DNA from 2 places in the Mesorhizobium sp. WSM4983 genome. Region 1 is predicted to be linked to the other one. Evidence: predicted binding sites of a transcription regulator. Region 1 holds the regulator's gene; the other holds the start of a gene.
The links. The regulator PhoB, encoded in region 1, activates phosphate uptake and scavenging genes when phosphate is short. The targets are predictions, from matches to a motif close to TGTCATNNANCTGTCAT.

Region 1 (3,414 bases):
ATAATCACCCTGACGGTTCTCGGGCTGAGCATCTTCGCCCGCAGCCTTACCGGACGCAGAGAGGACAGATGAAACCGATGTTGTCCACCGACCTGAACGTAGCCGAGACGACCGCCGAGAAGGCCAAGATCGAAGTCAAGAACCTCAACTTCTACTATGGCCAGTCGAAGGCGTTGAAGGACATCAACCTGTCGCTGCCCGAGCGCAGCGTCACCGCCTTCATCGGACCTTCGGGCTGCGGAAAGTCGACGCTGCTGCGCGTGCTCAACCGCATCTACGAGCTCTACCCGAAGCAGAGCGCCGAAGGCCAGGTGCTGCTCGACGGCAAGAACATCCTCGACCGTTCGCAGGACCTCAACCTGCTCAGGACCAAGATCGGCATGGTGTTCCAGAAGCCGACGCCGTTCCCGATGTCGATCTACGAGAACATCGCCTTCGGCGTCAGGCTGTATGAGAAGATAAGCAAGGCCGAGATGGACAATCGCGTCGAACAGGCGCTGAAGCGCGCCGCGCTGTGGAACGAGGTCAAGGACAAGCTCAACGCCAGTGGCCAGAGCCTTTCGGGCGGCCAGCAGCAGCGGCTCTGCATCGCCCGCACCGTGGCGGTGAAGCCGGAGGTCATCCTGCTCGACGAGCCGGCATCGGCACTCGATCCGCTCTCGACCGCCAAGATCGAGGAGCTGATCGACGAGCTGCAGGCCGACTACACGATCGTGATCGTCACCCACAACATGCAGCAGGCGGCGCGCGTGTCGCGGCAGACGGCGTTCATGTATCTCGGCGAGCTGATCGAATTCGACCGGACCGAGAAGATCTTCACCTCGCCCCGCGAGAAGCGCACGCAGGACTACATCACCGGCCGCTTCGGCTGAGTTCATACGAGGACATAACCATGGCCCATACGGTCGCTTCCTTCGACGAGGATCTGAGGCAGATCAGCCAGCTTATCCGCGACATGGGCGATCTTGCCGGCTCGATGGTCGGCGCGTCGACCAAGGCTCTGCTGAATTCCGACAACGCGCTGGCGCAGCGCGTGGTCTCCGACGATGCCATCATGGACGCGCGCCAACGCGAGCTCGACGATCGCGCCATCACGCTGATTGCCAAACGCCAGCCGATGGCCGACGACCTGCGCAGCGTCGTTGGCGCCATCCGCATGGCCGGCGATCTCGAGCGCATTGGCGACCTTGCCAAGAACATCGCTAAGCGCGTCGGCTCGGTCGGCGTCAGCGCCGCGCCGCGCGACCTTTCGCACTCCATCGATTCGATGGCGCAGCTGGTGCTGATCCAGGTGCAGGGCGTGATCGAGGAATACGCGGCCGGCGACGCCACGGCGCTCGCCAAGCTCCGCAACGACGACGAGCGCATCGACGTCAAATACACCGCCGTCTTCCGCGAGCTCCTGACCTACATGATGGAGGATCCGCGCAACATCACGGCTTGCACGCATCTGTTGTTCTGCGCCAAGAATCTGGAGCGCATCGGCGACCACGTCACCAACATCGCCGAGAACGCCTACTATGTGCTGACCGGCACGCAATTGCCCGCGAATCGTCCTAAGCAGGACGAGACGACGATGTCGGCGCCGGCGGCCTGACAGCGAAGGTGCCTGCTATATGATCGCGCCACGCATCATGGTGGTGGAGGACGAGGAACCGCTGGGGGTGCTGCTCCGCTACAACCTCGAATCCGAGGGCTATCAGGTCGAGGTGGTGACCCGCGGCGACGAGGCCGAGATCCGCCTGCAGGAGAATGTACCCGACCTTCTGGTGCTCGACTGGATGGTGCCGGCGGTGTCCGGCATCGAGCTTTGCCGGCGCCTCAGGATGCGGCCCGAGACCGAACGCCTGCCGATCATCATGCTGACCGCGCGCGGCGAGGAAAGCGACAGGGTGCGCGGCCTCTCGACCGGCGCCGACGACTATCTGGTCAAGCCGTTCTCGACGCCGGAATTCATGGCCAGGGTCAAGGCGCTGCTGCGCCGCGCCAAGCCGGAGGTGCTGTCCAGCGTGCTCAAGGTCGGCGACATCGTGCTCGATCGCGAATCGCATCGCGTCTACCGCAAGAAGAGCGAGATCCGGCTCGGCCCGACCGAGTTCAGGCTGCTGGAATTCATGATGCGGCATCCCGGCCGGGTGTTCTCGCGCAGCCAGCTGCTCGACAATGTATGGGGCGAGACGATCTATATCGACGAGCGCACCGTGGACGTGCATGTCGGACGCCTGCGCAAGGCGGTCAACAACGGCCGGATGCCGGACGTCATACGTACCATCCGTGGGGCGGGCTACGCGATCAGGGAAGATTAGATCCAGGGCACCGAAGGTCTGACGGGTTCTATCTGCGCTGGCGGGTTATCGAGACGCTGGTGCTTCGCCGTCCACGGGCGGAGCACGAAGCGTCGCGACGCGCGCAGACCCGACGATCCACGCGACTTCCACGCGCCGCGGCGGTGCAGAAATTCTGCTCCGCTCATCCGACGATTGAGGTAATGGCATGGATTCCAGGGTCTCCGCGACGGAGCTTCGCTCCTGCTCCGCCCTGGAATGACGAAGCTGCGGGGCCTTCGCTAATCTCCGGCGTCTGCAGGACGCACAGAAGACAACGATCGCTATCGAAGCTGCTCAGGCCACGTTCTTGCCCGCTCTTGCCTGCACGCCCGGGGCGAAAATCTCCTGGTCGACGAAGGTCAGCGCGCGCACGGCGCAGCCTTCGCGGATCAGCGGCAATTCGTTCGGCTCGGTATCGAAGGAGATCGAATTTGAATGCTGGCCGCCGGCGGTCTGGGCGATCGCCTCGCGCAGCGCCGGCTCGATCAGGTCGAAGGCGGCGGCGCTGACGCCGACCATGGCGACCGGCGCCGGGTCGATCAGCGCGAACAGGCTGCCGAGGCCGAAGCCCAGCGCCTCCCCGGCCCGGCGATAGGCCTCGCGCTCCGGGCCATCTGTCTCGCGCGCCTTGGCGGCGAGCGCCCGCATGTCGGCGTCGCCGACATCGATCGGCTCGGCGTCCTCGCTCATCTTCATGGCGCTGCGCCAGATGGCGTAGTTGCCGGCATAGGCCTCGACGCAGCCGCGGCGTCCGCAACGGCAAAGCGCGCCGCTCGGACGATGGATCATGTGGCCGAACTCGCCGCCGGACGAATGTGTGCCGGTGAACAGCTCGCCCTTCAGCACCAGGCCCATGCCGATGCCGTGCGAGAGCAGAATGGCGATGAAATTGTCGCGATAGCGGTGGGGATCGCGCCACTGCAGCGCCACAGCCATCATGTTGCAGTCGTTTTCCATGGTGGCCGGAATGCCGAATTCCTTTTCCAGGATGTCGGCGAAGGGAATGTCGGTCAGCGGCGTGATCGGCGACCATAGCATGGCGCGGGCATGGGAATCGGTGATGCCCTGGATGCCCATGGCGATGCGG
Region 2 (3,414 bases), on a different contig from region 1:
GATCGTCGGCAGGGCTGTCGGCGGTCGCCGTCGCGACTTTCTTGTGCGGCTCAGCCTTGGGAGTTCTGCGGCGTGGCAGGCTTGAGACGCACGCCCCTGCCGCCGCGCTCGCTGGCCTGGTTCTCGCCGATCAGCTCCACCCCGGCCTCGTCGAGTCCCTGGATGACCTTCATCAGCGTATCGACCACGCCTCTGACGACACCTTCACTCGCTTCCATGCGTTGGATGGTCGGAAGCGAAACCCCGGCGCGCTCGGCGAGCGTTTTCTGGTCGATACCGGCCAACGCCCTCGCGGCGCGCATCTGCGCGGCAGTGATCATCGGCCAGAACCCCTGTCTGAGTCTGCAGTATCAATGGATAATCCAAAGATCATGATGTTTCAAGCATCATAACAAACAGTTGAAACATGAGTACTCATTCGCTGTCCGCCACCACTTTGCGCCGCTGCAGCAGGCGCGCTGCAAGCCAGCACAACATGGCCCAGGCAAAGCCGGCGCACCAGCCGGCAAGCACGTCGGACGGCCAATGCACGCCGAGATAGACGCGGCTGGTTCCGACCAGCACCGTGGTGAGCACGGCGAGGCCGAGCACGAAGATCTTCGTCCTGCGGTTCGGTAGGAAACGCGCGGCGAGCGAGCCCAGCGTGAGATAGGTCACCGCCGACAGCATCGCATGGCCGCTCGGAAAGGAGAGCGAGGTCTCGTTGACGAGATGCGAGACGAGATCGGGGCGGGGCCGGTCGACCTCGAACTTGAGCAGGCTGGACGCCGCCTGACCGCCCGCCACCGAAACGAACACGAACAGTGCGGTCGCCGGTCGGCGCATCAGCAGAAAATAGACGATCACCGCAGTCGTGATCAGCACCAGCACGCTGGTGCTGCCGAGCGCGGTGATATCGCGCACCGCGCCTTGCAGCCAAAGCGGACCGATCGGGCTGTCCGGCTGCCCGGCATGGCGGAAGGCGAGCAGGATTTCCGTGTCCAACGCATGCGGAGTCGTGGCGCGCGCCACGCCCATGAGTTCCACCAGGCCCCATAGCCCGCAGGCGATGGCCAGCCCGGCCGCAAGCACCGGGAATTCTATTCTGTTGAGCAGCGCCTTGGCGGTCGATTTCATGCCGGGCCTGCTCCAATTACAGCCGCTGCATATAGGGTCCGAGCGTGATCAGCGCGACGGCCGCGATCGCCAGCACGACGCCTGTCGCTTGGAAAGTGTTGAGGCGCTCTCCAAAGAAGACCAGCGCCACGATATTGACTGAGACCAGCTGGATCACTGCCGACAGGCTGAACGACACCGACATGCCGAATTCGCGGATCAGCCTGAGCATGATCAGATTGCCGGCGGAATAGAGCGCCAGCGTCAGCACGATCTTGCCGAGACTCGGCGCCAATCCCCATTGTTTGGCCGCCATCGCGGCCAGCAGGAAAATCACAGTCGAAACGCCAAGCTGCGCCAGTCCCCAGAGACTCACGTTCATCCCTCCCGAAGCGGCCTTCGCCGCGCCGCTCGCCGCTTTTGTTTCCGAAGCGCGCGAAGCCGTCAAGCTGATGGCGTCGGGCAAGCTACGGTGCGACGGGATCGAAGGCGGAATCTCGCAAGGCAAGCCCCGCAGCCATGGTTGGCGTCCTTGCGCCGAGCGCGCTCGGGAGTCTGCTCGCCGTGTGTTGTGGGCCTCGTGTGGCGCCAATGCGTGGGCGAACAGTCATCAGCCGGCAAATTGGCATTGCTCAATGGGGCTGATGTCACGAAAATGTGATCGGGCGCCTATAGGGATCGACCGGTTACCCGTTCCAGCCACCTCAAGAGCCAGAGGACAGCCCATGACCCAACCTGAGATTCGCTTCCGTACCAGCCAGCTCGAGGAGAATGACGGCCCGCCCGTCAATCCTACCGACAACCGCACGATGGGCGAGATCATCGCCGCGCGCTTCTCGCGCCGCGACTTCCTCAGGGGTTCGCTGGCTGTCTCGGCCATCGCCGCCACCGTGAGCCCGCTGGCGCTCGTCGCGGCAGACGAGGCGCGCGCCGCCGAGGTCTCGGCCTTCAAATTCGACGAGCTCGAGGCCGGCATCGACGACAAGCACCACGTCGCGCCGGGCTACGATGCCGACGTGCTCTTGCGCTGGGGCGACCCGCTGTTTACCGATTCGCCGGAATTCGACCCGGCAAAACAAACGGCCGGAGCCCAGGCAAGACAGTTCGGCTACAACAACGACTATATCGGTTATATCCCGATCGATGGCTCGGCCGAGCATGGCCTGCTGGTCGTCAACCACGAATACACCAACCCGCATCTGATGTTCCCCGGCATCGTCAAGATCGTCGACAAGGACGGCAAGAAGGCCGCCGAAGTGGCGCCGCTCAGCAAGGAGCAGGTCGATGTCGAGATGGCGGCGCACGGCGGCAGCATCGTCGAGATCCGCAAGGAGGGCGGCAAATGGCAGGTGGTGCGTGACGGCAAGCTCAACCGCCGCATCATGTCCACCACCGAAATGGCGCTGTCCGGTCCGGTAGCCGGCCATGATCGCGTCAAGACCAATGCCGACCCGTCTGGCACCAAGGTCTTCGGCACCCTCAACAACTGTGCCGGCGGCGTCACGCCCTGGGGCACCTATGTGATGGCCGAGGAGAACATCCACGGCTATTTCTCGGGCGAGCTGCCGGAAGGCCACAAGGAGGCCGCCAACTACAAGCGTCTCGGCATTCCGGAGGGCGCCTATGAATGGGGCGCGCATTACGATCGCTTCAACCTCGCCAAGGAACCGAACGAGCCCAACCGCTTCGGCTGGGTCGTCGAGGTCGACGTCAATGACCCCAATTCGGTGCCGAGGAAGCGAACCGCCATGGGTCGCTTCAAGCATGAAGGCGCCGAATCGATCGTGACCAAGGATGGCCGCGTCGTCTTCTATCTCGGCGACGACGAGCGCTTCGACTATGTCTACAAATTCGTCACCAAAGGCACGTTCAATCCGAACGACCGCGCCGCCAACATGAACCTGCTCGACGAGGGCACACTGCATGTCGCCAAATTCGCCGAGGACGGCTCGGTCGAATGGATGCCGATCGTGTTCGGCGAAGGTCCGCTGACGGCGGAAAACGGTTTCGCCAGCCAGGCCGACGTTCTGATCGAGACGCGTCGCGCCGCCGACCTGCTCGGCGCCACCAAGATGGACCGGCCGGAAGACATCCAGCCCAATGCCGGCAACGGCAAGGTCTATGTCATGCTGACCAACAATTCCAAGCGCAAGGCCGATCAGGTCGACGCCGCCAATCCGCGCGCGGCGAACGCCTTCGGCCACATCATCGAGATCGTCGAAGACGGCGGCGACTTCGCCGCCACCAAGGGCAAGTGGGAAGTGCTGCTGAAGTGCGGTGATCCTTCGGTGGCCGATGTCGGCGCCACCTTCTCGACTG

Region 2: a site for PhoB is predicted at 1,741-1,757, ahead of P9254_RS13320 (PhoX family protein). Genes of this name have one in related genera too.

What each region holds. Positions count from the first base shown of each region.
Region 1 covers NZ_JARTVM010000002.1:528,988-532,401, reverse strand. The annotation lists gene pstA (phosphate ABC transporter permease PstA) at 1-72, shown strand, start outside; gene pstB (phosphate ABC transporter ATP-binding protein PstB) at 69-872, shown strand; gene phoU (phosphate signaling complex protein PhoU) at 893-1,597, shown strand; gene phoB (phosphate regulon transcriptional regulator PhoB) at 1,617-2,306, shown strand; gene P9254_RS09815 (ROK family transcriptional regulator) at 2,622-3,414, opposite strand, start outside.
Region 2 covers NZ_JARTVM010000003.1:499,280-502,693, reverse strand. The annotation lists gene P9254_RS13335 (helix-turn-helix domain-containing protein) at 51-320, opposite strand; gene P9254_RS13330 (phosphatase PAP2 family protein) at 415-1,116, opposite strand; gene P9254_RS13325 (hypothetical protein) at 1,133-1,471, opposite strand; gene P9254_RS13320 (PhoX family protein) at 1,821-3,414, shown strand, end outside.